One region of the Exiguobacterium sp. RIT452 genome, then DNA from elsewhere that is predicted to be linked to it. Evidence: riboswitches for the same ligand, from Rfam matches in the RefSeq annotation. Region 1 holds a riboswitch; each other region holds the start of a gene.
The links. A riboswitch is a leader RNA that binds a small molecule or an ion and turns the genes downstream of it on or off. The one in region 1 is predicted to bind S-adenosylmethionine.

Region 2: linked by a shared signal. The riboswitch ahead of D3D03_RS10790 (methionine ABC transporter ATP-binding protein) and the one ahead of metK (methionine adenosyltransferase) in region 1 are both predicted to bind S-adenosylmethionine.
Region 3: linked by a shared signal. The riboswitch ahead of D3D03_RS09525 (LLM class flavin-dependent oxidoreductase) and the one ahead of metK (methionine adenosyltransferase) in region 1 are both predicted to bind S-adenosylmethionine.
Region 4: linked by a shared signal. The riboswitch ahead of D3D03_RS09360 (amino acid permease) and the one ahead of metK (methionine adenosyltransferase) in region 1 are both predicted to bind S-adenosylmethionine.

Annotation. Positions count from the first base shown of each region.
Region 1 is NZ_QXJB01000002.1:602,239-609,721, reverse strand. It holds gene pckA (phosphoenolpyruvate carboxykinase (ATP)) at 1-1,459, opposite strand, end outside; SAM riboswitch class I at 1,693-1,819, shown strand; gene metK (methionine adenosyltransferase) at 1,947-3,155, shown strand; gene D3D03_RS08515 (GNAT family N-acetyltransferase) at 3,294-3,782, shown strand; gene D3D03_RS08510 (alpha/beta fold hydrolase) at 3,867-4,571, shown strand; gene mnmM (tRNA 5-(aminomethyl)-2-thiouridylate-methyltransferase MnmM) at 4,625-5,215, opposite strand; gene D3D03_RS08500 (MDR family MFS transporter) at 5,391-6,572, shown strand; gene D3D03_RS08495 (peptidoglycan bridge formation glycyltransferase FemA/FemB family protein) at 6,740-7,483, shown strand, end outside.
Region 2 is NZ_QXJB01000004.1:84,473-91,955, reverse strand. It holds gene D3D03_RS10805 (MBL fold metallo-hydrolase) at 1-662, shown strand, start outside; gene D3D03_RS10800 (alpha-glucosidase) at 750-2,354, opposite strand; gene D3D03_RS10795 (aminotransferase class I/II-fold pyridoxal phosphate-dependent enzyme) at 2,518-3,705, shown strand; SAM riboswitch class I at 3,768-3,871, shown strand; gene D3D03_RS10790 (methionine ABC transporter ATP-binding protein) at 3,955-4,968, shown strand; gene D3D03_RS10785 (methionine ABC transporter permease) at 4,958-5,623, shown strand; gene D3D03_RS10780 (MetQ/NlpA family ABC transporter substrate-binding protein) at 5,659-6,474, shown strand; gene D3D03_RS10775 (CAP domain-containing protein) at 6,883-7,483, opposite strand, start outside.
Region 3 is NZ_QXJB01000003.1:103,298-110,780, reverse strand. It holds gene D3D03_RS09530 (ATP-grasp domain-containing protein) at 1-848, opposite strand, end outside; gene D3D03_RS09525 (LLM class flavin-dependent oxidoreductase) at 845-1,903, opposite strand; SAM riboswitch class I at 1,976-2,083, opposite strand; gene D3D03_RS09520 (DUF975 family protein) at 2,202-2,840, opposite strand; gene D3D03_RS09515 (DUF2325 domain-containing protein) at 2,908-4,179, opposite strand; gene D3D03_RS09510 (DUF817 domain-containing protein) at 4,270-5,049, opposite strand; gene D3D03_RS09505 (YczE/YyaS/YitT family protein) at 5,200-5,868, shown strand; gene D3D03_RS09500 (MarR family winged helix-turn-helix transcriptional regulator) at 6,023-6,472, shown strand; gene D3D03_RS09495 (nitroreductase family protein) at 6,488-7,123, shown strand; gene D3D03_RS09490 (nitroreductase family protein) at 7,178-7,483, shown strand, end outside.
Region 4 is NZ_QXJB01000003.1:74,252-81,734, reverse strand. It holds gene D3D03_RS09395 (ArgE/DapE family deacylase) at 1-98, shown strand, start outside; gene D3D03_RS09390 (hypothetical protein) at 141-488, opposite strand; gene D3D03_RS09385 (DUF1801 domain-containing protein) at 594-1,016, shown strand; gene D3D03_RS09380 (MFS transporter) at 1,079-2,317, opposite strand; gene D3D03_RS09375 (CBS domain-containing protein) at 2,333-2,788, opposite strand; gene D3D03_RS09370 (MarR family winged helix-turn-helix transcriptional regulator) at 2,978-3,400, shown strand; gene mmuM (homocysteine S-methyltransferase) at 3,496-4,428, opposite strand; gene D3D03_RS09360 (amino acid permease) at 4,403-5,803, opposite strand; SAM riboswitch class I at 5,888-5,989, opposite strand; gene D3D03_RS09355 (polysaccharide pyruvyl transferase family protein) at 6,097-7,483, opposite strand, start outside.

The DNA of each region.
Region 1 (7,483 bases):
GATCCGCCCAAACTTTAACAGGATTCAGCAAGTCGCTCGGAACACCTGGTACTTCGATTGGCATATGCAATCCGAACACCGGATGTTCTTCTGTCGGGATGTCGGCAAGCAGACCGTTGACGGCAGCGTTGACCATCGTGCGCGTATAGGCCAGTTTCATGCGGCTGCCTGTTCCGTAAGCACCGCCGGTCCAACCGGTGTTGACAAGGTAAACCGTCACGCCGTGACGATCGATCAGTTCACCGAGCATCGTCGCATATTTTTCAGGAATCAACGGCAGGAACGGTGAGCCGAAGCATGTCGAGAACGTCGCTTCCGGTTCCGTGACACCGCGTTCTGTCCCAGCCAGTTTCGACGTATAGCCGGACAAGAAGTGATACATCGCTTGCTCTTTCGTCAGTTTACTGATCGGAGGCAACACACCGTATGCATCAGCCGTCAAGAAAACGATCGTTTTCGGATGACCGGCACGTGACGGGATGGCAATGTTGTCAATTGCTGTGATCGGATAAGCCGCGCGAGTGTTTTCCGTTTTCGACGTATCATCGTAGTCCGGAGTCCGGGTGTCATCGAGGACAACATTTTCAAGGACGGTGCCAAAACGAATCGCATCAAAGATTTGTGGTTCTTTTTCACGCGACAAGTTCACCGTCTTCGCATAGCAGCCGCCTTCGATATTAAAGACACCGTCATGAGACCAGCCGTGCTCATCGTCCCCGATCAATTGACGGCTGTCGTCTGCCGATAAGGTGGTCTTACCAGTACCGGAGAGTCCGAAGAATAAGGCGACGTCTCCTTCGTGTCCGACGTTGGCGGAACAGTGCATCGATAACACATCTTGTTGCGGCAACAGATAGTTCATGACCGAGAAAATCGATTTCTTGATTTCTCCCGCATATTCCGTTCCGCCGATCAAAACAATACGATGTTCGAATGACATGGCGATGAACGTTTCCGAATTAGTGCCGTCAACAAGCGGATCGGCTTTGAAATGTGGTGCGTAGACGACCGTAAATGGTTCAAAGGCCGCAACCGTAGGATATTCACGTAAGAATAATTGTTTCGCAAACAGATTATGCCAAGCGTACTCTGTCACGACGCGTACCGGGAGGGTGAAATGTGTATCGGCACCAGCAGCTGCCTCTGTGTAGTAGAGTTGATCTGCTTCGTTCATATAACGAAGAACTTTTTGTAACAGTTGTTCGAATTTGTCCGACTCCATCGGCTGATTCACATGGCCCCAATCGATATGTGTCTCACATGATTGATCACGGACGATGAACTTGTCTTTCGGTGAACGACCTGTAAATTTCCCCGTTTCTACAGACAAAGCACCATTTTCTGCAAGAACTCCTTCGTTGTTGCGAATCGCATGTTCGACTAGTTCGGCAACAGATAGTTGTTTGAACACATGCTCCTTCTTGAGTAGTTCTTCGATATTCAGGACCGTCATCGGCATCCTGACCCCACCTTTCCCCTACGTTGGTTTTGGCTCTACAATTAGTATGACACATTCATTATATATGACATACTAAAGATAGAGCAATCATTTTTCATGCGCTGATTTCTATTTATCTGGAAACGCTTTCAGCATAAACAGTTTAACATCTCTTTCAAAATTTTTCGACTAGAAATTAAAACGTTGCTTGACAGAGTGGGCACAAGTTTATATCATGTAATTCGTAACGGATACTCTTATTCTGAGCAGGTGGAGGGAACAAGGCCCGAAGAAACCCGGCAACCGTCTTATATTAGTTTCATCATTAATATAGGAAAAGGTGCTCTCCTGAAGCGAAGTAAACACTTCGAACGATAAGAGGGTAAAGGAAGAACGCACAACCTTTCCCTGACCATTTTTGGACATGGAAAGGTTTTTTTCATTTTACCGTCCCACTCAACTAGGGGAAATGAGTACACCGTCAAATTCTTTTTTGGGAGGGTCAAACATGACAAACCTTAATCGCCGACTATTTACGTCGGAATCAGTAACTGAAGGTCACCCGGATAAAATCTGTGACCAGATTTCGGATTCAATTTTGGATGCGATTCTTGCAGCGGATCCAAACGCACGTGTTGCGGCAGAAACTTCTGTCACGACAGGACTTGTTTTAGTTGCAGGAGAAATTACGACATCGACTTACGTGGATATCCCGAAAGTTGTTCGTGAGACAATTCGCGAAATCGGCTATACACGCGCTAAATACGGTTTCGATGCAGACACATGTGCTGTATTGACTTCGATCGATGAGCAGTCAGCAGACATCGCTCTTGGTGTCGACCAGGCGCTTGAAGCACGCGAAGGAAACATGTCAGATGAAGAAATCGATGCAATCGGAGCAGGAGACCAAGGTCTGATGTTCGGTTACGCAACGAAAGAAACACCTGAACTGATGCCACTTCCGATTTCACTTTCACACAAACTTGCCCGTCGTCTTGCAGAAGTCCGCAAGACAGGACAACTCGATTACCTCCGTCCGGATGGTAAAACGCAAGTTACGGTTGAATACAACGAGAACAATGAACCTGTTCGCGTCGATACAATCGTCATCTCAACACAACATGCAGAAGAAGTAACGCTTGAGCAAATTCAAGCTGATCTGAAAGAACACGTCATCGCTCCGGTCATCCCGACGGAATACATTGACGCTGAAACAAAATTCTTCATCAACCCGACTGGCCGTTTCGTCATCGGTGGACCACAAGGTGATGCTGGATTAACAGGTCGTAAAATCATCGTTGATACGTATGGCGGTTACGCACGCCACGGCGGTGGTGCATTCTCTGGTAAAGATCCAACCAAAGTAGACCGTTCTGCTGCCTACGCAGCACGTTACGTCGCGAAAAACCTTGTCGCATCTGGTCTTGCGGAAAAAGCGGAAGTTCAGCTTGCTTACGCAATCGGTGTTGCGCACCCGGTTTCAATCGCTGTCGATACGTTTGGAACAGGTAAGCTTCCAGAAGCTCAACTGGTCGAATTGATTGCAGAAAACTTTGATCTTCGTCCTGCAGGCATCATCAAGATGCTTGATCTCCGCCGTCCGATTTACCGTCAGACAGCAGCATATGGTCACTTCGGTCGTACAGACATCGAATTGCCATGGGAGCAAACGGATAAAGCTGCTGCTCTTGAAGAGCAGGCAAAACGTTTCGCATAATCCTGAGTTCAGAAACTCCCTTTTGAAGGGTGTTTCTGAACTTTTTTTGTTTCTCCGGAACTTTGCAGGGAAACGACTGAAATTTCTAGAAAAGGGTAAAAGAAGATGAGTCTGTAAAAGGAAAAGGGGGATTTCGGTATGGAGATACGCGAAGCAGTTCCTGCTGATGCAGCACGCATTCATGATATTGCGCTCACGTCTTGGATGGATACGTACGAGGAAATCTATTCTGAGCGCTCGAAAGCCCATTTCGTTCAGGAAGCCTACCCGCAAGAAGAAGTCGTTCGGGCAATCCGGACAGCAGAAGAAGCGCGCGGAGAATATTTTAATGTAGGTCTGATCGATGGGGAGATTGTGGGATTCATTCATGCAATTGATGTCGACGGGACGTGGGAAATTGTCCGCCTCTATGTCCTGCCGAAATACCAACAGAACGGAATCGGGCGGCGGCTGATTCGAGAACTCGAGCGCCAAGGTGCTTCTCCCATCGAAGTGTACGTCGAATCACGTAATTATAAAGCCCGTCACTTTTTGACCTCGTTCGGCTTTAAAGAAGTCAGTGAAACGACGGAAGAAGTGTTTGGACAGGTGGAACCTGTGACGCGGCTGCAACGTATATATGAATAAGGGAAAAGAAATCCGACTTGAGGCGGTTTTGCTGAAGTCGGATTTGTTGCATACTAGATGGATATCTGATGAAGAGGTGAGCGTGTGGTAGAACAACCAACCGGAGTGATTGTCCTTGTATATCCACTCCAATTACGTGCCCGGCCGAGCGAAGCATTGATTCGCGTCTTGGAACGGGAATATGAAGTGCTTTTGGTCGATGCACCACGTCGTGTATCGTTTGAAGAACACCAACAATTATTAAAAGAAGCGTTACGGGAAGCCGGTAAACGAAAGCTTCCGATTCATATCATTGCCTGCAGCATGGGAGCACTCGTCGTGAACCGGCTGTTGCAGGAATACGAATTGCCGATCGCCAGTCTGTCATTCATCTCGCCATTGTTTGATTGGCACAATTCGAAACAGCTCGGCGGCGTCAAACAAGTATTTGCGAGTGCATTTGATCGTTTTCGCCCGGATGCACCGCTCGGGACGTTACCGTTTGGGCAAAACAATGAAGATGCGGTTCGTCTCGGTGAGTTGACGTATGCACAGTATCGCGAGATTGAAGAAGAGATCGTGTTGCATGATGAAGAGCGGAAAAAATTACCGCGTGTCCATCTCGCCTGTTTTTATGCGCCGGACGATCAGTTTGCCGATGTCAAGCTGACGCTCGAAGTGTGCCGGAAAATGGGAGGCGATCAGATTTATCTGCAGCGTCTTCACGGCTTCCCGCACTTTAGTTTCGAACGTTTGAACACACGGTTTGCCGAAAAATTACTGTTGTTCCTCAAACTCGTCGAAGAGTAAGAAGCCAATTCAAAAAGGAGGATGCCGTCGCCCGCGACGGTATCCTCCTTTTTTTAGTCGATGATTTGTTTTTTAAGCTTTTTTTCGATGGCGACGATGAAAGGCGGATTGTTTTGTTGATTTAAAAAGCGGTATTGTAAGACGGCATAATCTTGTTGGGACAGGAGCGAAACATAGTCGAGGACAGCGTCGCGTTCTTTACGTCCTTCGATATGTCCGTGATAAATCACGAGGACGATCATTCCTCCAGGCACAAGGACGGGCAGAAGGGCGCCGAGCGCCTCTAACGTCTCTTCCCCGGTCGTCGTAACTGATTTATCACTTCCCGGTAAGTAACCGAGATTAAAAACGCCGGCGCGGATCGGACGCTGTTCTTCGAACAGGCGTGCTCCGACATGGATGTGACTTTCGTGATACAAATCGACCCATTCCGAAACATGAGCTGCCTGCAACCGGCGTTTCGTCTCTTCAATCGCCTGCTCCTGAACATCAAAAGCGATGACCCGACCGCTTGGTCCGACTTGTTCGGCAAGGAAGTGTGTATCATGACCGTTCCCGGCGGTCATATCGACGACACAATCCCCTTCATGGATGACGGACTCCAGTAATTCTTTGGCGTAAGGTAATACTCGTGCAAGTGACATGGCATAAACTCCTCTTCCTGATAGCTGTTCTGTTTTTTCTAAGTACCCGCAAATCCGATCATTTAGTCAATTGTATCATTTTTCCGATTGTTCGTTTAAATCGAAGTTCCTTGACAGAGTACGATGCAATTTCGTAAAGTGGCAAGGTTGGAAACTATATTGGAGGAAACTGATCATGCCGAAATTACCTCGTGCGGTCTGGATTCTGGTATTGGCGATGGCGATCAATACAACAGGATCCTCTTTTTTATGGCCGTTTAATACATTATACATTCATGAATATTTAGGCGAATCGATGACAAAAGCGGGAATGGCGTTGTTCGTCAACTCGGCGCTTGCCATCGTCGGAAACTACATTGGAGGAAAAGCGTTTGACCGGCTCGGTGGTAAACGGACACTTGTCATCAGTGTCGTTGGTCTCGTTCTGGCTTCGGTCGGATTATGGATGTTCCACCAGACTTTCACCGGATACGTTCTGATGCTTGGATTGATTGGATTTGTCGGCGGGATGGTTTTCCCGACGATTTATGCGTTGACAGGTGTCATCTGGCCGGAAGGCGGAAGACGCGCCTTTAACGCGATTTATGTCGCCCAAAATGTCGGCGTTGCGCTTGGAACGGCAATCAGTGGACAGATTGCGGCGATTGACATTCAATTTATTTTCATCGCGAATCTTGTCTTGTACCTGCTGTTTGCGCTGGTGTTACTCGTTGGTCTGAACTGGATTCAAGTGAATTCGTTGAAACGCCAGACGACGACGTCAGGAGCCGAAGAACGTGAACCGTTATCGCGAGCTTCTGTCCGGACGATGCTGTACGTATCGATTGGTTACGCGTTGTTATGGTTCGTCTATGTCCAGTGGCAGGGAACATTTGCCGTCCATACGAAATCCCTTGGTGTTACGATTTCCGAGTATTCGATCCTCTGGACAATCAACGGAGCGTTGATTGTGTTTGCACAACCGTTGTTGACACCTGTCTTGCGGTGGTTTGGAGATGATTTGAAGCGTCAGTTGTTGACCGGGACCGGTATCTTCCTGCTGTCTTATTTGATTGTCCCGTTTGCCGGCGGCTTCAAGATGTTTTTAGTCGCCATGATTATCTTGACGATCGGGGAAATGTTCATCTGGCCGGCTGTTCCGGCAATGGCTGCACGCTTGGCACCGATCGGAAAAGAAGGGGAGTTCCAAGGATACGTCAATATCGCAGCATCGGCCGGACGGATGATCAGTCCGACCGTCGGTGGATTGATTTATGACGTCTCAGGAATGAATGCCGTCTTCTTGACGTTAATCGGACTGATTATCGTGGCCGGATTTACATTCATGCGGGCCGTTCCCAAAAAAGTACAACCATGAACAAAGGGAGGAAAAGTGTACGTTGCTTTTCCTCCCATTTTATTGCTCGAGAAAGCATAAAATGGATTAAATAGGGTAATTATTTTTTAAAAGGAAAAATTAATTAATTAACCAAATTAAAGGGAATGGTGTTTTGTCCGGCGTGTCACGTGTTGGAGGTGAAGAAGATGAGGCAGTGTATATTCATCGAAGATCAATCCACTTGGACGGCACTCATAAGAGGGAAGCCGCTCGATATTTTTTACAGTTATGAGTATGTCAAGTTGAACGCACGTTCTGAAGAATCGGCTGGTTTGATTTATTTCGAGGGGCAGTCGGGCGAATTGTTTTATCCTTTTTTAAAACGGCGAATCTTTGATACACCCTACTTTGACATCATCACACCTTACGGTTACGGAGGACCGGAAATTGTCGGGAAGTTGACGCCGCAGGAATTGGCACTGGCCAAAGGGTCATTTCGGCAATGGGCAAGACAACATCATGTCGTCTCGGAACTGATCCGGTTTAATCCGTTGACTAAAAACGAACAACAAGTTCCGGAATGGACGGAAAAAGAATTCATTCGACATACGACCAGCATCGATCTCCGCCCCTCTGTAGACGAAATCATACAGACCTTCCATAAAAAAAACCGGAGTATGATTCGCAAGTCCTTGGCGTCTGAACTGACGGTCCGCTGTGGAGCAAAAGAGGATTTACAGACATTCATTCAACTATATTATCAGACGATGGACCGAAAAGACGCTTCGCTACATTATTATTTTACGACAGACTACTTTGAACAATTGTTTCAGCCGACGGAACTTTGCCGGCCTGTCTTATTGATGGCCGAGTGGCAGGGACAGACAATAGGAGCGTACTTCATCTTATTAGGTCATGACTATGCGCACGGTCATCTGATTGGTTGTCAG
Region 2 (7,483 bases), on a different contig from region 1:
GTTACCTATTTGAAGAAGCAGACAGCCTTACCTTGATTGACACAGGAATCTCACTGAATGCCAAAGCCATCTATTCCGTCATCAAGTCTTTTGATAAACCGTTACAATCCATCATCTTGACCCACGCGCATGCCGATCATGTCGGTTCCCTTGATTTTTTAGCGAGTGCCTTCCCGCTCGCTGAAGTATCCATCAGTTATCGGGACGCTGCCCTGCTCAGTGGCGACGAATCGTTACGCGAAGGCGAAACGACACCTCTTAAAGGCGGCATTCCAAAAAACATCAAGACCCGTCCTGATCGGTTACTCGAAAGCGGTCAACAGATCGGCAGTTTAAGTGTCATTGCGTCACCCGGTCATACACCGGGCTCGATTTCCCTTTGGCATGAAGGCAGCCGGACGTTGATTGCCGGAGATGCGTTTCAAACACAAGGTGGACTAGCCGTATCCGGCGACACACGATGGCAATTCCCCTTCCCGTCCCTCGCTACGTGGGATAAGGAGGTGGCACTCCAGTCCGCGCATCAGTTGACGGAGTTGACACCGGACGTGCTGGCGGTTGGTCATGGTCCGCTTGTCGTCGCACCAAGCTTTGATATGCGTCAAGCGGTCGATCGATTCGAACAACTGTTATCCGCTAAAAAGCGAAACGGTTATACCTAAACGAATATACGAAAAAACACCGCCGTTTCTCCTGGTCGCATCGCGACAAAGAGGAACGGCGGTGTTTCATTCGTCCGGTTATTCTGTTTAATACTGGTACAAACGAGCTTCATACGGTGCCAACCGTTCCGGATCATGGGTTTCATGATTGGACAAAAGCAGTTGTTCTTCTCGCAAAGCGAGCGTCGTCGTAACGGCTTCGTCATGAAGATTCAAGACGATTCGCCATGTGACACCGTCCAGTTCCCGCTCGTAGACGTACAAGTACGGATCTTGAATCGCCAAATCGCGGTAGACGCCGTACACCATGACCGGATGTTTTTTCCGTAAGGCAATCAGTGTCCGGTAAAAGGCGAGGACGGAATGGGGATCTTGTTCCGCCGCCTCGACGTTAATCTCCAGATAATTCGGATTGACCGTCATCCAGGAGTGATCAGATTCCGTGAATCCTGCCAGTTGGCTTGTGTTCCATTGCATCGGGGTCCGGGAATTGTCCCGTGCCCGCATCTGCATCGATGACAGGACAGTCCCCGGTGATTCACCGGCTGCAACCCGTTCCGCGTATTGATTCCGGAAGGCGACGTCTTGATAGGCCTCCGGATCAGAAAACCGGATCCCGGTCATGCCGATTTCTTCGCCTTGATAGATATACGGGATGCCGGGTAACGTGTGTAACATCAAGCCAAGTAATTTCGCACTTTCGACCCGGTAGCGTTCGCTTCCGAACCGTGTCACCTGACGTGTATGATCATGGTTGTTCAGGAACTGGGACGCGACACCACGCGGATACAATGCGTCATACCACTGTTTTTGAATCTGCTTGAACCGCGGTAAGTCCATCGTCTCCATGTCATCCGCCACTTCAAAGTGAAACAGCGTCCGTAATTCATTGCGGTCTTCCCCGACGTACAGCAAACCATCTTCCGGACCGACGAACGGAATTTCTCCGACCGTAAATAAATCGGTTCCCGCGAGCACCTCGTCATGCATTTCTTGTAAAAAAGAGTGGATGCCCGGTTGATTGCCGAGATAGGACAGATCAAAGGGATCGGCAACATCCGCAAACGAGGCGCGTTTTTTGATCAGATTGATGACATCCATCCGGAATCCGTCGATGCCTTTGTCCGCCCACCACCGCATCATCGTATAGACGGCTTGTCGGACGGCTGGATGTTCCCAGTTCAAGTCCGGTTGCTCCGATGCAAACGAGTGGAAATAATACTGCTCGCGTGTCTCATCCCACGTCCACGGGCTCGGTGCGAAATAGGAGCGCCAGTTATTCGGAGGTGTTCCTTTTTCCCCATCCTGCCAAATGTACCAGTCCGCCTTTTCGCCCGTCTTGCCACGTCGCGATTCCTCGAACCAAGCGTGTTGATCACTCGTATGGTTGACGACGAGATCAAGAATCAGTTTTAAGCCCCGCTCATGGGCTGCCGCAATCAATTCCTCCAAATCGGACAGCGTTCCCGCCTTTTCCATGATCGTGTAATAGTCGGAAATATCATATCCGTTATCGACATCGGGTGATGTATAACAGGGGTTTAACCAGATGACATCCACACCAAGCGACGCGATGTAATCCAACTTTTCGATCACCCCCCGTAAATCTCCCATCCCGTCTCCGTTCGAGTCCTTAAAACTGCGCCAATACACTTGATAGACAACGGCTTCTTTCCACCAGGTTCGATTCATCCGATCATCTCCTTAGTTATCTAATCGTCTTCTTGTTCAGTGTATCAAAAACATGAAAGAGAGCGGCCGTTTTTCCCAATTATCAACAATTATGAAAAAACCCTTTTCTTTTGACTGAAAATTCGCTATCCTTGACGACAATACCTAACAAGGAGGAACACAGATGAAACATTTCGCCCCATCGATTGCGATTGATCGGCTGCCCGCTCCGGTCTTTGCTGAACTCGCTCAGCGGATTGGTGCCGTCAAAGCAGCCGGCCACGATGTCATCACGCTTGGTCAAGGAACACCGGACCAAACCACGCCCGTACATATTTTGGACGCCCTAAAAGAGGCCATCAATGACGCCGCCAATCTCCAATATCCTCCGTTTCGCGGACATGATTTTCTCAAACAGGCTGTAGCCGATTTTTATCAGTCCGAATTCGGTGTGACGATTGATCCTGCTTCTGAGGTCGCCATTTTGCTCGGCAGTAAAGCCGGCATCGTCGCCTTGCCGCAAACAATCGTCAATCCGGGTGAAGGTGTCATTGTTCCCGATCCCGGTTACCCCGACTATCTTTCCGGCGCGGCATTGGCAGGTGCTTACCCGATCACATTACCGCTCCTTGCGGAAAATGCTTTTTTACCTGACTACACGTTACTCGATACGACGGATGTCGAACGGGCCCGGATGTTGTTCCTCAACTATCCGAGCAATCCGACCGGCGCGACGGCGACGGCGGAAGCCTTTGAACAGTCGGTCGCTTTCGCTGACGCGAACGACATTTGTGTCGTCCATGACTTGGCGTACGGCGGTATCAGTTTTGATGGTCCGACCCGAAGTTTCCTCCAGACCGAAGGAGCGAAAGACGTCGGAATCGAACTCTTTTCATTATCCAAACGCTTCAACATGTCCGGCTTCCGCATCGCCTTTGCAATCGGGAATCCATCCGTCATCTCAAGTATCGAAACGTACCAGGAACACTTATACGTCAGTGCCTTTACACCCATCCAGCACGCAGCGACCGTCGCCCTGTCAAGCGACCAAACGTGTGTCCGTGAGCTGAGTGCGCTGTATGAAGCCCGTCGCGATGCCTTGTTCGGCAAATTACAAGACATCGGATGGGATGGACCGATCCCTGGTGGTTCCTTCTTCGTCTGGTTGCCGGTCCCGTCCGGCTTTACGTCACAAAGTTTTACCGACCACTTGCTGGACGAGGCGCATGTCGCCGTCACACCGGGACATTTCTTCGGTGAATATGGCGAAGGCTACGTCCGGATCAGTTTGATTGCCGACGCCGAACGATTGGTCGAAGCTGCCGAACGGATTGGTCAGCTCAATCTGTTTCAGCAAGCCGTTGCGGAATAATTCTGAAAAAACGTTTGACAGATGGGAATGATTTCCGTTAAAGTAAATCCCAACAGCATATCTACTTATCGCGAGCGACCGAGGGAATAGGCCCAACGACGTCCGGCAACCACCTTTAAGGAACGGTGCCACATCCTACAGAATGTTTCATTCTGAGAGATAAGTTACGAAATCTTACACTTCGTCGCTTTTTTCTGGTTGCTCTTAACTGGAAAAAGGCGATTTTTTTGTATAGGGAGGAAACAACAGATGATTGAATTCAAAGGCATCACCAAACGGTTCGTACGTGACCGGACACCGATTTTCGCCCTGCGTGACGTCAACTTAACGATTCAGCAAGGAGAAATTTTTGGCATCATCGGTGAATCCGGTGCCGGAAAAAGTACCTTGTTGCGTTTGATCAACGGACTCGAAACACCGACCCAAGGAACGGTCAAAGTATCCGGTATCAAACTGTCCGATTTATCCAAAGGCAGCCTAAGAGAGTTGCGCCTGAAGATCGGAATGATCTTTCAACATTTCCAATTGATTCAATCGCGGAATGTTTCCGACAACATCGCGTTCGCCTTAAAGGCAGCCGGCGTCAAACGCAGTGATTTCCCAAGCCGGATCAAAGAACTCGTTGCCCTGGTCGGACTTGAAGGATTTGAGACGAATTTCCCGAGCCAACTCAGCGGCGGACAAAAACAACGGGTCGGGATTGCCCGCGCCCTGGCGAATAATCCGAGTGTCCTGTTATGTGACGAGGCAACATCAGCTCTCGATCCGGTCACGACCCTGCAAATTCTGGAATTGCTGAAGGACTTGAATGAACGGCTCGGTCTGACGATCATCCTGATCACTCACGAGATTGATGTCGTCAAACAGATTTGTCACCGCGTCGCCGTCATGGCTCACGGTGAAGTCGTCGAAGTCGCCAACACCTACGACATATTCAGTCAACCGACCCATGACGTCACAAAACATTACGTCGATACAGCACTGCAAATCGAGTTGCCGGAACGGATACTTCGGACGACACCCGGGAAGATCATCCGTCTCCAATTCACGGGAGAAAAGACCGGTGAGAGTACGCTGTCAGAAGCGATCAAACAATTTGATATCTCGGTCAGCATCCTGCACGGAAAGGTTGATTATATTCAAAACGTCGCCTTCGGGGTGTTGATCGTCAGCCTGACCGGTCCAACGCTTCACGTCAACCGGGCCCTCACTTGGCTTGAGGAGCAACTCCATACGCTTGAGGTGATTCAGGATGTGGCTTGACCGGATTCAAACGATGTTACCGGAGTTGGCAAAAGCCTTAGGCGAAACGGCCTTGATGGTCGGGATTTCCCTTGGTTTTGCCCTCGTCGTCGGGATTCCGCTGGGAATTCTTTTATTCATCACCGACCGTGGATTGTTTTTCCAAAACGTCTTCGTTCGCAGTATTTTGGACTTTTTCGTTAATATCGTTCGTTCGTTACCGTTCATCATCTTGCTTGTCGCATTGATTCCACTGACACAATTGTTGCTCGACAATACGATCGGTCCGACAGCTGCTTCTGTCAGCTTAAGTGTTGCCGCTATTCCGTTTCTTGCCCGACTCGTCGAGACCTCACTCCGTGAGATTCCACCGGGCTTGATCGAAGCTGCTGAGGCGTGCGGCGCCACACCATTTCGCATCATCATCAGCGCCCTGTTACCGGAAGCCCTTCCCGGAATCATTCAAGCGGTGACGTTGACGACGATCAGCCTGATCGGCTTTTCTGCCATGGCCGGCATCGTCGGCGGCGGCGGTGTCGGTGACCTCGCCATCCGCTTCGGTTATTACCGGTACGATAACGTCGTCATGATCGTGACGATCATCGTACTCGTCGTCATCGTCCAAAGCATCCAAGGGCTCGGCAATCAACTTGCCCGTCGTGCTGATAAACGTTAAATCCAAAATAGAGACCACTAAGGGAGAGAATGACTATGAAAAAACGATACGCCTTTTTAGCAACAGGATTACTGGGAGCCGGGATTCTTGCCGGCTGTGGCGACAGCAGTGCGAAAGAAGAAACCAAGTCGATTAAGATTGGTGCGACGAGCGGTCCTTACAGTGACATGGTCAAAGAAGCGATTCAGCCTGGTCTTGAAAAGAAAGGCTATAAAGTCGAAATCGTTGAATTCAGCGATTACATCCAGCCGAACATTGCGCTCGGCAGCGGCGACATCGACGCGAACTTGTTCCAACACTCGATCTATCTGAAGACGTTCGCGAAGGAAAAAAATCTCGATCTTAAAGGGCTGATCACTGTTCCAACGGCACCGATGGGCTTATACAGTAAATCCTATAAGTCGCTTGATGACGTCAAGACAGGCGCAGAAGTCGCAACACCAAACGATCCGACCAACCAAGCCCGCGCATTGAACCTGCTCGCTGAACAAGGCTGGATTGAGTTGAAACCGGATGCTGATCCATTGACGGTTTCTGAAAAAGACATTGTCAAGAATCCAAAAAAACTCGTCATCAAACCACTGGAAGCAGCACAGTTGCCACGTGCCATCGAGAGTGTTGATATCTCTGCCGTCCCTGGAAACTTTGCGCTTGCTGCGAAATTCGATTTACTTGATGCGTTGGCACTCGAGAAAATGGACGAGCAGTACCGTAACTTAGTCGCTGCCAAAACAGCAGATGAAAAGAAACAGCTCGCGAAAGACTTGACGGCTGTCGTCGAATCAGATGACTTTAACGCTGTCATTGAAAAGTCCTTTAAAGGCTTCAGTAAACCCGAGTGGGCAAACTGACGTAACTCCTTTTGTGGATTCATTCATCTAAAGATGATATAAAACCCCTGAAACAGCTCCCTCCCCTTACAAAAAGGATACGGAACGGTTTCAGGGGTTTTCTATTGAATGATCACTCGTTAGAAGTCACGTCTTCCGCTCGACTTCTACGGGAAAAGGAAGCGCTGCTTCCGTCAGGAACAGGCGAGACCCGGTCATCAAACAGATGACAGCTAGCTTGCGTTCCGCCCGAGAAAAGCGAGTGGAGAAGACGGGACTTCGTCAATCGAACTCCCACTCTCATTTTTCAGGACAGGATTCAAATACAGATGGCGCGTCATCCACCTACAGATTGATCCACACAAAAGAACCCCAATCCTGCTTTCGCAAAATCGGGGTGATACGTACCCTTTAGTTGTAAATATTACTTTAAGGTGTCCGGAAGTTAATCGTGAAGTACGGCGAGTTTTCCCGGAAAGCCACACCGACATCCGCCTGTTTGAAATCATTGTTCATGATATTGTCGCGGTGTCCTTTTGAGTTCATCAATCCCCAGTGTGCCGCAAAGACGTTCGGGTAGCCCATCGAAAGATTTTCTCCGGCTGTCGAGAAGCGGATTCCTTTTTCTTTCATCCGTTCAAACGGATCGCGTCCTTGCGGATCGGTATGGGAGAAGAAATTGTTTTTCGCCATGTTCTCACTGTGGGCTCGTGTGACAGGTTTCAGCGCATTGTACGGAGTCAGTGCTCCGCGTTTGTACTCTGCCCGGTCCCAGTTCATCAGGCGCAACATCAATTTCTCATCCGTTGTCCGTAATGCACTCGATGCCGTTCCGTAGAATCCGCTTTTCTTCGCTTCCACGTCCTTCGGGATGGCAAGTGTCGCTTTGACCTTATTGCCGTCGTGCTGATCAAAGAAATACGTGACATAGCGGTCCTTTTTTTCATAAACGGCAGCGTGATCGAGGTTCAACAAATAATTCGTATTCCCTTTCCGGTACGACTTGACGGCTTTCCAGCCTTTTTTCGCA
Region 3 (7,483 bases), on a different contig from region 1:
GTATTCGTGTTGACATCATACGTATAGATCGTTCCGTCCGCATCCTTGATGAATTCAATCCCGGCGACAGCAATCTGATTCGCTTGCAGGAAGGCTTCGTATTGCTGGATGATCGGATCATCGAATCCATCAACGACTTTAAACTTCATCGGAGTTTGTGGTGCTTCTTCCCCGACCGGGCAGAACAAGTCATCAATCACACACGCATCCGCCGGGCACAGTTCAAAGCCTTCTGATGTATCAACTTGTACGGCGTAAACGAATTTTCCGCCGACGAATTCACAACGCGTGATATACGGTTCAGGCGCTTGGATATACTCTTGGATCAGGGTGATGCCGTCGACCGGCTCATCAAAGGTCGGGCCATCGAGATACGTTTCAAGTGCTTCAATCGAATGGAACAACTGGACACCGAGTCCTTTTCCGGCACGATTGTGTTTCGTGATGAACGACGACACCCCGATGTTTTTCGCCGCTTCAGCAATCTGATCACGTCCGACGGCAGCCGTCGTTTTCGGAACACGGATACCGGCTTTTCGAAGAGCCGTATATTGATTGATTTTACTGACTTCCAGTCGCAACGCACGTGTTCCGTTGAAGACGGTCCGGTCGTGTTCCTCGAGCCATGCGAGCACCCCTTCCGTCAGTTCCGGCGCGTAGCGGTGCCCGCGCGTATGCGAAGACGCACTCATCCGGCTGTAGAAGACGCCTTCTGGCGGGATTTCATCAAGCGGGACCTGTCCTTCATCGAGATGCCACTGTTCATACGGCAACTCCAGTTCTTCGAGTCGTTTAATTAAATGGTCCGTCCATTCCTGGTTTTCGTGTAAGATATGAATTTTTGTCATTTGGTTTGACCTACCTTTCGTTTTTCTTCGACAAGCGGCATGACGTCGCGCGCGAAGCGTTCCATCTCTTCAAGTTGTGGTGAGAATTGAAGTAATAATAAGGAGACACCCACCTGCTCAAACGCAAGAATCCGTTCGGCAATCTGTTCTGGTGTTCCAATCAAATCAGGACGGAGTCCACGGTTGGAGACCGAATAATCGTTCCGTTTCACCTGTTGTTCGAGTTGCGATTTGCTGACGAAATCGTCGTACCCGACGTACCCGGCACCGTCTTCCTTGACGTCCGTGATCCGCTGCCACTCTTGAACAGCCTCTTCTTCCGTATCGCGGCAGATGATATACGCAGCCAGTCCAAAACTTTCAAGCGGCGGTTGCCCGGTCGCTTGTCGACGCGCCTTCATATCCTCAATCTTGACGGATACTTCTTCCACCGTTCCGCCGTGCATGACATAGGCATCACAATGATTGACGATGGTTTGTTTGCCGGCTTCACTTTCCCCGCCTGCGTACAACTTGATGCCCGGTCGTTGAACCGGCTTCGGATGCAGTTGTGTCTTCTCGAGCGTATAGTAGTTCCCGTCGAAGCTGTACGGTGAAGCGTCTGCCCATAATCCTTTCATGATTGTGACAAACTCTTCCGTCCGCGCATACCGTTCGTCATGCGCCGTGAAGATCCCGTTGTATTGCCGCGCTTCTTCTTCCCACCAGGCAGAGACGACGTTCAGTGTAAAGCGTCCGTTGCTGAGTTGATCGATGTTTGCTGCCATCTTCGCGGTCGTCGCCGGGTTATGGAACCCCGGACGGACAGCTGTCATGATTTCCAGCCGTTCCGTCGTCGCAGCAATCGCCGCTGCTGTCGTCCAGGCTTCAAGACTTGGTGCTTCCAGCCCTTTGATATCATTTAAGTTCAATTCCGCAATCAGCGTCGTCGAAAATCCGATTTGTTCTGCTGTTTGCGCCACCTGCTTGGCATAATCGAACGTCGCCGGCATCTGTTCGTCCTCGACGTTTCGTAACCACCCTCCAAAAATCGGTAACCAAAATCCATACTCCATCCGTTATGTCCCCCTTATTAAAAAAATCGCTCTTCTCGAAAATCGAAAAGAGCGACGGATTAATCGTGTCTGCTCTTATCTGTAAAGGGGTTGATCCCTTTAGGAAGTAGCACCTTCCGCTTATGATGCGGGGTTGCTGAAGTGTCTTCGGGCCATTCCCTCGACTTCTCTTGATAAGAATTATTGGAATTATCGTACACTTTTTAGCAGAGTAAAGCAACCACTAAACCTTGTTTTCCAATCGGAATTAAAAACAGTATCAAAAAAGGACGAGAGCTGGGCTCTCATCCTCCTTGTCTTAATATGGGGCAACAAATGTCGACTCTTCGACAGGTGCTTCTTCACCGCGGATGCGGTCATAAAACTTGGCGAGGGTGACGCTGAAGTAAGGTCCGACCCAGAGGAAGGCAATTCCAATCGTAATCAAACCGAGCAGGAACCAACCAATAAAGGAGAGGACAAGCATAAAGGCTTCCATCTTGTGACCATCCATCATTTGGCGTGAACGCGTAATGGCATCCAAAATACCGATTGACGGCTCGTCACGTAAAATGTAATAAGTCAGCATATACGAAAATGACTTGATGATTCCCGGAACGATCAACAGCAAGAACCACAATCCAAGAAGAATACCTTGAACAAGCGACAGACCAACTGCTTTCAAGAACAGCTTATACGGCTCGAATAAATCGACAATTTTTGCCTCTTCTTTACGGGCGACAGACAGCGCAAGCCATGCCCAACCGATCGCAAGCGGCAGGAACAGGATATTCAACACAAATCCAATCAAATCGATGAACTGAAAGTCTTCGTTCGGATCAGAAGAAAACGTTGCTGGAATCCCTTGAATGATGAGAAACAGTAAAAACATGAGTGCCATGAAGACCCAGCGACCGTTAAGTGACTCACGTGCCGATAGTTTTAATTCTTTAATCATAAAGATCCTCCTTAAAATAAGTTCTACTCCTATTTACGGCTTAAGCAGTAAGGAGTTTCAGTTATTTTCAGGATTTTCCTGTTTTTAGCTTGTGCAGGCGTGCTTTTTCGAGTTGACGTTGGCAAGCCGTATACAGCGAACGCCGACCATCGAGACGTTCCATCGCAAATGGGATAGCATGTTTTTTGGCTTGTGCGATGACATGGGCTGACGCCGCATGCGAAACACGACTTGTGATAACGACGATGGCATCCGTCTTTTGCGCGAGACAGGCAATTTTCTTCGCCGACTGGGCATCCCCTGCTAAATGAATCAGCTCGATTCCGGTCTCAGCAAAAAATGTCCGGTAGACCGGTGCCTGCTGTTCGTTTCCGACGATGACGAGCCGCATTCCTTTAAATGCTGCAAACTCAAGCGGCTCCTTGTCGACGTAATCGATGGGTTGTCCCGGCAGCGACGTCGTGACGAGCGGTGTAATCGGTTGTTGTTTCTTTTGGCGAATCCGGCGTGGTTGCCGGACCTTTTTCACGGTCGGTTTTCGCTTTATCTGCTTGGCATATCGCCCGGTCGATTTTTTTGAAACGATTGTCACGGCTATTTCTGCCGTCGCGTCTGTCGGTTTAGATTCTGTTGACGGATCGAACGGTTGAACAATCGGTTCTTCATATTGGAAAGCATACTTCCAGGCAATCGTCAGTGTTTCCGGATGACCTTTCCACATGACCAAGTCGACAAGTTGTCCTTCCTTCAATTGAAAGAATCGCATATCTTCGACCGGAGTAGCGTAGTAAAACGGTTTTCCCGTCTCATCCTTCAACGGACCGTTGACCGTCGACTCGATGATACCGTGATTTTTGACGATACATTTTTCAAAGACGATTCGTTGCTCCAGCGTCTTCATTTGATCGGTTGCGACGACGGCGAGTACTTCCAGTGACGTCCGCCGGTGGTCTTGATGGATAATCTGGACGCGGACTTCCATGCCGTGCTCGAGATTCCATTGGCGGATTTCCTTTTCCGAGATATGGCTGTTCGGCCATTCCTGCAACGATCCGCCTTTTAATTCCCGGACAAATGTATACGCATACCGTTGTTCGACGATCGGTTCGTCCGATTTTGGCAGTTCTGTCAGCGGACCGGGTGACGTCGGCTGCTCTTCTTTCGTCGGTTGAAGCACCTCTTTCGGATGCACACGTGGTGTATAGTAACGCGACAATTGAACCCATTCATCGATTCCCCGGATTTCCTCAAGCAACAACTCCCAATCTTCCGCCGTTTCAACGATCTGTAATTTACCGGCGACCAACGCTTTCGCCCGTTCCATGATTTGTTGCATCATCTCAAACAACCCCTTTGCTTTTTTTCAACTATAGCAAGGGGGTTTCGTGTAGGTTGGTCTAAAAATAACCAGGTATTTTTTTGTTAATGGTTAGGTTTTAATTTCGATTGACGGATCACCCAACCGGTATTTTTCGACGGCCACAATTAAAATCGTGATGATCACAAGCAAAAACCAAGACGACAGTTTTCCGAAGTCGACCAGTTCCCAGCCCTCCTCTTGATTCGGGTAGACCCATCCTTTAAAAAACGTCACGATATTTTCAGCGAGCCAGATGAACCAGGCGATCAGACCAAATGATAAAACCAGCGGCATCCGGTAGACGGTCTCATCCAACCGGTAATAGACCCAGGATCTTAAGAAAACAACGGCAACAAGTCCCATTAACAGCCAACGGAAATCAAATAACCAGTGATGGGTAAAAAAGTTTAAGTAGACTAACAGCCCTAACAAGGAGGCGAGAAGCGGACGGGGAAATTCTGTGATCCGGAGATCAAACCGGCGAAAGGCCTGGCAGATGTAGCTCGCGACACTCGCATACATGAAACCGGCATAAAGCGGCACACCAAACACCTTGCTCCAGGCGTCTTCCGGATAACTCCAGGAACCGACCTGGACTTTAAACAACTCCAGTCCCAAGCCAATCGCATGAAAGATTAAAATCAATTTGAACTCTTCTTTTGTTTCGTAACGTGTTACAAGCAACATGATTTGAACAAAAAGACACCATACTAAAAGCAAGTCATAGCGCGCGATCGGTTCCGACGGAAGGTACCGGGATACCGCAAGCGCCAAGAAAATCGCAACCGGAAAGACACAACAGATGGCCTCGAGATATGTAAAACGGATGAAATGGCGGATTTTTTGCATGAGGTGACCTCCTTTTCATTAGTATACGCATCCGGAGAAGTGATTCCCTCCACCTCAAGATGGAAAATATCGGATTCACTTCAATTTTCTCCATCAAACATGGTACAGTTAATGAATCAATTTTACTCCGAAACGAGGTGTCCTCCATAAATGAGACAGACAATTCAAACGTCCTGGCTGTTACGCTCCGTCCTGAAATGGACATTGTTCTTATTTGGTCTGTTTTTACTCGCCGTCGGTTCATCGATGATGATTACGGCACAACTTGGCGTCTCGACATGGGACGTCCTTCATTTGGGTCTTCAAAACAAAACGCCCTTTTCCGTCGGGACGATCATTCTCCTCGTCGGACTGTTGCTTGTGTTCGTCAAGTATTTGCTCGACCGGGTCACACCCCAAATCGGTACGCTCGTCAATGCGATTTTTGTCGGGGTGTTCATGAACCTCGTCCTCAGTTCAGGTCTTTTGCCGTCGTTTTCTTCCGTATGGCAAAACACGCTGTGGCTGATTGCGGGAATTTTTATCATCGGAATGGGCGCCGGCCTTTATGTCGCCGTCGGTTACGGTGCCGGACCGCGTGATGGACTAACACTGACACTGGCGGAACGATTCGGAACGTCGATCCGGATGATGCGGACATTCATGGAAATCACCGCCTGCGGAATCGGTTGGCTGCTCGGCGGACCGGTGTTCTTCGGAACGATTTTATCGATTTTCTTGATTGGTCCGTTCCTGCAGTTTTGGTTGGGTCATTTCCGCCGGATGATTGCTGCCATCGATGCCGGAACGATTCCCCGGAAACAACAGAAAATTAGTTAAGTCGTTTGACTCGATACCTTTTCATCCGAAATGGTATCTTTTTTTGTGGATGAAGCATATTAGTTGCAGCATGAAAACAGACACGTTATATTCGTTTACATATCAATCTTTGATACGTCAAGGATTTTTCGAACGAAGGGAAGGATGTGATGACTTGAGTATTTCTTGTACTGAAAAAGGACGATTGATTTATGCGCTCGTCTCCGTCAATAAGACAATCGCTCAAAAATTTGATCTTTGTACGGACGGTTTCAGCCAAACCCGGATGGATCTGCTCGCTCAACTCGAGGTGGATACGACGATCAGCCAAAAAGAACTGCAACAACGCGTCAACGTCGATAATGCTGCCGTGACACGCCACTTGAAGCATCTCGAAACGAACGGGATGATTGAACGTGTCCGTTCAGCAACGGATAACCGCGTCATTCTCGTTTCATTGACGCAAGAAGGTGCCACCCGCATTACACGACTACGTGAGCAAAAAGATGAATTCCTCGAGCAATTGCTTGAAGGATTCACGGCAGACGAACAACATCAGCTGGCTCAAATGATGCAACGAATTGAAACGAATGCCCTCACTTTACCTAAAACAACGGTTAATTAAAAAGGAGAATGTCAGATGACTACACAAACTACAACTGATTTCATGGAAATCGTTAAAGGACGCCGCTCGATTCGTAACTACGACACAAACGTCAAGATTTCTAAAGAAGAAATGACACAAATTCTCGAAGAAGCAACACTTGCTCCCTCTTCTGTGAACATGCAACCGTGGCGTTTCCTCGTCATCGACAGTGCTGAAGGGAAAGCGACACTCGCACCACTCGCTAAATTCAACCAAGTCCAAGTCGAGACATCATCCGCTGTCATCGCTGTCTTCGGTGACATGAACGCGATCGATCAACTCGAAAACATTTATGATACAGCAGTCGCACAAGGGCTCATGCCGCAAGAAGTCCGCGATCGTCAAGTACCTGCGATTCAAGGCATGTACGAAAGCGTTCCGGCGAGTGCTCTCAAAGACAGCATCTTGATTGATTCAGGTCTCGTCTCGATGCAATTGATGCTCGTTGCCCGTGCGCACGGCTATGACACTAACCCGATCGGCGGCTATGAAAAAGATCAAATCGCCGAAGCCTTCGGTATGGAGAAAGACCGTTACGTTCCGGTCATGCTTCTGTCCATCGGAAAAGCCGTCGACGCTGGATACCCATCCGTTCGTCTGCCGATCAACGACATCACAGACTGGAAATAAGCAGTACCCGTACTAACCAAAAATAGAGAACAAACAAAAAGGGAGATTATTACTATGACAACTCAAACAACTACAGACTTTATGGAAATCGTTAAAGGACGCCGTTCAATCCGGAACTACGACACGAACGTCAAAATTTCTAAAGAAGAAATGACACAAATTCTTGAAGAAGCAACACTTGCTCCCTCTTCAGTCAACATGCAGCCGTGGCGTTTCCTCGTCATCGACAGTGCTGAAGGGAAAGCGACACTTGCACCACTCGCTAAATTCAACCAAGTGCAAGTCGAGACATCATCTGCTGTCATCGCTGTCTTCGGTGATATGAATGCAGTCGACAGCATCGATACAATCTATGATATG
Region 4 (7,483 bases), on a different contig from region 1:
TCCGGCTGGCGCACCAAATCGATGAGTCCATTCCTTTATCGGAATATGAAGAAACGATCGAGTTGTGCACGCGTTTAGCGCTCCATTCATATACCTAAAAAAATCCTCCATTCGTCTCTTACACGACGAATGGAGGATTTTTAAGTGTACACGCCGATCAAGCCAAGGGCTTGCCCAACATAACTTTGATCAGACTGTAATGTATGGTTTGATTCGTCAACGTGACGCCAGTCGATTCGAACATGCCCCAGCCGGTTGTAGTTCAATTCAAATATAAACCCAACGTTTTCAAAGGAAACGATTCCCGGAAACTGCTCATGAACAATCCGAAATTCATGGGCAAATCGGTCATATTCTTCAAACGATAACGTCATCTGATGGATTCTTTTATCCTGATGCCACACGTCGATTTGTAATGTAGCCAACGCTTGATTCACTTCGACGATGTGCCAATCAATCGTCTCGTCATATCCCGTAAATGAAATCACATGGTTCAACTAAATCACCTCTTTTTGAATGAATACCTGTTAGACAGGGAATGGTTTTGTAACGAATCGAAATGACCGTCGCCCACTCACGAAAGGAGTTTTCTTATGACTGATCAGCAAAAGACGTTACCGACGGATCAAAGCGTCGATGCCTTTTTGAGTACGATCACGCCAGTGTCAAAACGGACGGACTGTGAACAATTGCGACAGATTTTTGAAGAGATGACGGGTTATCCAGCCGTGATGTGGGGTGACACGATGATTGGATTCGGTCACTATCACTATCGGTATTCTTCCGGACATGAAGGCGACTCATTTCTTGTCGGATTCTCGCCCCGCAAAGCGAACATCAGCCTCTATTTCGCAACAGGTCCGGAGCGTGAGCAATTCCTCGCGCGTCTCGGCAAACACAAGACCGGAAAAAGCTGTGTCTATATTAATAAACTAGCAGATGTCGACCTGCTTGTCTTACGGGAGCTGATCGTTCACTCCGTCGCTTTTCTGGAGACGACGTATCCACGGTCTTGAACGCTCAAAAAACGTCCCTCCCTTCGCTGGTTTTGCGAAGGAAGGGACGTTTGCTGTTGGCATTAATGTCCGCTGTCTGTTGTATCGATATGACGAATGTGTTTGAGATTGACCCCGATGATGACGACAGACAATAAGACAAATGCACTCCCGACGTAAAACGGCAGGTTGGCATTAAAGATTTCAGCCAATTTACCGGCCATGAACGGTGCGATGGCTGCCCCGAGAAAACGTAAGAAACTGTATGCTGCCGATGCTGTCGAACGTTCGACCGGCGCTGCATCCATGACTGCTGTCGTAATCAAAGTGTTATTGTTCCCGAGCACAGCTCCGGCAAGAATGACACAGACGATGACGACTGCTGGTGTTTCGGTAAAGATCCCCATTAACAGTAACAAGACGGCGAATAAGAGAAGCATCAGTACCATCGCTTTGATCGTCCCGAGCCATTGTTTTAATTTTGGTGCTGTCAGGACGGACGTCAAGGCGAGCAACATCCCCCAACCGAGGAAGACAAACCCAAGCCCTTGTGCCGGCAGCTTCATGACGAACGGCGCATACGCCATGATCGTGAAGAATCCGACGTTATACAGGGCAGCAACGATTCCGAGTGTCAGTAATGACCGGTGTTTCATTGCCTGGAACGGTGCCAACAATGAAATCTTTTTCGGTGGTGTCGCCGTGGCAACTGGTTTTGGCATCAAGAACAACAAGACGAGGAACGCGATGACCATGATGGTCGCAACACCCATGAACGGTGCACGCCATGTAATCGAACCAAGTGTCCCGCCCAGCAACGGACCGATTGAAATCCCGAGACCGACCGCCGCTTCATATAAGATGATCGCTTTCGCCGTTCCGCCGGATGACAGGGAAACGATCGCGGCAAGTGCCGTCGCAACGAACAAGGCGTTCCCGAGTCCCCAACCGCCGCGTAAAGCGACGAGCGTCCAGATGCTGTCGGCTTGTGACGCGAAACCGGCGACGACCGCAATGACGGCGATCCCGAGCATCAATGTTCCTTTTTGACCGATCCGGGACGAAATCGCACCGGTGATCAGCATCGCAAACGCCATGACGGCGTTGTAACTCGTAAACAGCAATGTGACTTCACTTTTGGAAGCTTCTAGATTGTCGGCAATCGTTGGTAAGACCGGGTTGACAAGCCCCATCCCCATGAATGCCGTAATACTGGCAAAAAATACCGCCCAAACCGCAATCGGCTGATGCAGCAAACCTTGTTTGCTTTCCGCCAAGACTGTTTCAGGCGCAAGTGTCGTTGTTTTTTCAGCAAGAGCCATATGAATCCTTCTTTCTTAAATAAACTGTTTAAAGGAGTGACGGATGACGTCACCACGACTGATGATTCCGACCAGCTTTCCGTCTTTTAGAATCGGCAGTTTTTTAATCCGTTTCGCGCCCAGTGTCGCCGCGATTTCTTCCATCTCGGTCTCCACCGTCGCTGTGACTACTTTTCGCCGTGCCATCTCCATGACCGGTCGATTCAAGATATGCCGAACACGCTCTTCGTAGTTTTCGTCATCTCCTTTGATGACGTCGACGTAGACGAATGTATCGACGATGATGTCTTTATGTTTCCCGATCGCCCGCATGATGTCCCCGTCACTGATGTAACCGACGACCTCCTGCTGTTCGTTCACGACCGGAACACCGCTGATTCCGGATGTGATAAAACGTTCAACCACCGTCCGGATCGTATCTTGTTCACTGACGGTAATGACAGTTTCTTTCATGGATTGATAAGCTTTCATCGGAATTCTCCTTTATCAGACGCTGTAATGGAATAAGTTCATGACAATCAGTTGCACGATACAATTAAATAACATTTATGATTGTATAATACAACTATAACCGTGTCAAGAACCCTGCTCTTGTATTGACAGCGGTCGTCTCGTGCGTAATGATGAGGGCAATAAAGGCTGATATGAAGAGGTGATAAGATGTCTAATCAATCCCTGGAAACGATTGAACTCGAACTGGCGATTTTGATTCGTCGTTTGACGACGGCGACGGCCGATAACCGGAATTTGGACCGCGCGTCCTACTTGCTGTTGCGCCAACTGTCGGATTCCGGTCAAGTCGGTGTCAAGACGCTCGCACGTGAATTGCAGCTCGACGTATCGACTGTCAGTCGGCAAGCGGCTGCCCTCGATCAAAAAAATCTGGTCGAAAAAATAAAAGACCCGACAGATGGCCGGGCCTTCTTCTACAAGATCACACCGCACGGTCAACGCGAGTTGGAAATCTACCGGACCGCTCGTTTGACGAGCATCGAACGGCTCGTGACGGACTGGCCGGCTGAAGATGCGGAATCCTTTGGACGGTTGCTGAAACAGTTTAACCAAGCGTTGCGGGAACGGTGAATTCCTGAAAAACAGCAACTGGCAAACCAGTACAGAGGGCGGACCTTACATCCGCCCTCTGTTTTTGTTCAGCTGAATGTTTCGTCGTCTTCCGGTTAAATGATCGTCACATTCTGCTGAATACGCTCGATCTGCTCCGGTGTCGTGCGGCAACAACCGCCGATCAATCGGGCACCTGCCGCGTACCACTCCGGTGCAATGTCTTCGAACGCGGTACAGGCTGTTTCACCGGACCATGTTTTACTGACCGGATCATAATGTTCCCCTGAATTCGGATAGACGATGATCGGAACATCGGTCAGTTGTTTTAAGCCGGTGATGAACGCCGTCGCGATTGATGCCGGAAAACAATTGGCGCCGATCGCTGCCAGTTGCGGATGCTCACCTAAAGCTTCGAGGCACTCGACCAACGTCGTTCCTTCACTGATGTGCGTCGCGTCACGCAAAGAAAAGGCAAGCCAAGCCGATTGTTCCGGAAATTCTTCGAGCAGACGAAACAGCACTTTGGCTTCTTGTAAGGAAGGTATCGTCTCAAACGCCAACAGATCGGCGCCGGCCGCAATCAAAGCTTCGAGCCGCGGACGGTGGAAGGCTTCCAGTCGGGCATCGTCGACCCCGTAATGACCGACGTATTCCGAGCCGTCAGACAGGTAAGCGCCGTACGGTCCGATCGATCCCGCGATGAGTGCGTGACGCGCTTTTCCTCCTGTTTCTTGCCGTGCTTGTTGCGCAAGATGGACGGTTTGTTGAATCAATTCAAGCGCTTCGTCCGTTTCGATTCCCCGGCTCTTGAAGCCGTCGATACTCGCCTGATAACTCGACGTGATGGCACAGTCTGCTCCGATTTTAAAATAATCGGCGTGCACACGATGAATCTGCTCCGGTTCTTCGACCAGTACACGCGCCGACCAAAGCGGATCGTCGAGATTACTGCCGTTGCGTTCAAGTTCGGTCGCGAGCGCCCCGTCTAATAAGATATAGGGTTTTTCATGTAGCAACCGTTCAACTGGATTGTTTTTCTTTGACATCTTCCACACTCCGTTTCCATGATTTTTTAGTCAGATGATGGACGACGTAACATAAGGCAATGAAGGGAACACCAAAGTACAGCGCCACCCGTTGTGTCGGATCAAAGGCGATTCCGATCAAAGAAGCCAGACACATTAAAAAAGAGACGATTGGGACAAGCGGATACCACGGCGTCCGGTACACTAAATCGTTGAGATCATTCCCCTCCTGCAGATACCGTCTTCGGAACATGAACTGTGACGCGCTGATACTCATCCAGACGACGACAACGGCAAGACCGGAAATCGAGACCAGGGCAATGTAGACCGAACCCGGCGCATAAACACTGGAAAACAAGGCGAGCAGACCACCGAGCATACTGAAGAATACAGCACGTGTCGGTACACCACTCGCATTCAGCTTGGAAAAGAACGGTGTAATCATCCGTTGATCGGATAAGGACCAGAGCATCCGCGACGCGGCGTACAATCCGGAATTCGCAGCCGACAGAATGGCTGTCAAAATGACGAAGTTCATGATGTCCGCGGCAAACGGCAGACCGATTCGCTCAAACACGGCAACAAACGGACTTTCGAGGACACCTTTTGAATCATTCGGTAACAAAATCGCAAGAACGATGATCGTTCCGACAAAAAACAGGACCAATCTGAAAATCGTCGTGCGAATTGCCAGCGGCACCGTTCGTTTTGGATCGACGGCTTCCCCTGCTGCGATTCCAATCAGTTCCGTCCCGGAGTAAGCGAAGTTGACGGCAAGCATCGTCATCAAGATGGCGAAGGCACCATTCGGAAACAATCCGCCTTCTGTCAAAGGAGCAAGCAACGGCGCCTGTGATCCGTCCGCGAGCGGTAAAAATCCGACGATCGCTGCTGTTCCCAAGACGATGAAGACTAAAATCGTCAATACTTTAACGGCGGAAAACCAAAACTCGACCTCCGCGAACAACCGGACCGTCAAGACGTTGATTCCTAAAATCATGACGACGAATACGCCGCTGAACATCCAGACCGGAACGTCCGGGAACCAGCGTTGCATCAACAAGCCGGCTGCCGTGAATTCCGACCCGAGGGCGACCGTCCACGTCAACCAGTAGAGCCACGCCACCGTATAACCGGTTCCGGATCCGATGTACTTCGTCGCATAACTATGAAAGGCGCCGGTTTCCGGCATATGTACTGCTAACTCTCCCAAACACAGCATCACGAGATAAACTGCCAGTGCCCCGACCAAGTATGATAAAATCGTTCCGATCCGACCGGCCTGCTCGAGTGTATAACCTGTACTTAAAAACAATCCTGTCCCGATGACACCACCTAGTGACAGCATGACGATATGCCGGGATTCCATTTTTCGTCGAAACGTCTCCTCTTTCATCTGCTCTTCCACACTCCTCTTTCTCTCATTTACAATAAAAAAACGCACCCACATACATGGGTGCGCCGGTCGACAATCAAAAGAAGCTTATCGATCGGGTACGACACCCGCAGGAATTAGCACAGTATCTTGCGACCTGTTGCTGAGGCTTCAAAGGGCCAGTCCCTCCACCTCTCTGGATAAGAATGTAATTTTTCATAACAGTACCAACCACGTTCTGAATTGTCAACACAATTCAGAATATATCATTTAAAAAAACGTCTTACACCAGAACGGTATAAGACGTCTTTTGCTTATTTCTTCGCAAACAAGTCAGCTGTTTTCAATGCCATCCGAACCGCTTTCCGGTTCAGGGTGCCCTGCTGATGTTTCATTTCTTTTGTTTGATTGTTCAACTTGCCTTGAAGCGATTTGATTTTTTTGTCTTTCTCAGCAATCTTCGCTTTATCGCGTTTTTGAGCTGCCACGATTTTTTGTTCTTCTTCCGGGAAGTACGATTCAAAACGTGAAACGGCTTCTTCGATGCTGATTCCTGTAATCGGTTTGACGACTGGAAGCAGTTCGGCTTTCGCCATTTCCCGATCAAACGGAACGTTCTCCGGATAGTTTGTTTCTTTGTAGATATGCTCTAAGTCGTTTGTGTTCAAGAACTCGACGAAGTTATCGAAGTTACGTGCCTGTACACGAGCCGGGCTTTGGAAGTCTGCAGACTCGATTACATCCGACAAACGTGTGCTGTCTGTGATGTCATTTGCCCAGATGTGTGTCAATTGGTGGTAATCCGTCAATTCACGCATCCGTGCATCTTTCGGAATCAGGATACTTGGTGTTCCGGCAAGCGTCGCCGTGATGTTCCCGTGAAGACGTGCTCCAAAGCTGAAGTCGGCTTCTTTTAAGAAGTCGATCCATGTCTGTGCATTCAAGAAGAAGCGGACACGGTCGTTCATGTATGTCGGATCCGACATTTTGACCGGATAGTTCGTGACCGATAAGTCAGCAATCGGATGTGTCCCTGTGTACGTCAAGCGTAACTCTTTCATCCATTGCGGGATGAAGTAGTGGTTCGGGTACTCTTCCATTCCGCGTGTGATGAAGTTCAGGACGTTCTGCGGTGCAAGACGTGACGAGTTGACGCCGATCATCGAATCTTTCGTGATGTTCGTTTCACGGATTTTCAGATCACGGCCAAACGCATACATCGATGGGCAACCGATGACTTTGTGATCGATTCCTTCGCGGAAACCAAGGCGCGTCAAATATTTTGATGTGATTTCACCGCGAAGTCCAAGCATGCTTGAACGTTCGAGGACGGCACTGACAAACGCCTTTACATCTTCATCAAATGAAAAACCTTCTTTTAAGTCCGGCTCAAACGGTGCGCGTAGACCAACGCCGATGACGACGACTGGAATCTTCAGCTTTTTAATCAATTTTGTATATTTACGAAGTGTCGGAACGAATTCTTTACGGAATGCGTCTGCGAGTGGAATGACGTACAGGTCGAAGTTGGCGTTGATCTCATCTGCACGCTCTTCTTCATAGTAGTAATAATCCGGTGTAATCGTCGTGCCTTCTGTCATCAATGTGCGGAAGATGCTGTATTGATAAATCAGGTTTCCAACGTTTCCTCCGATTGAATTGTGTTTCATGAGATATTCTGCGTCGAACTGTTCAAACGGT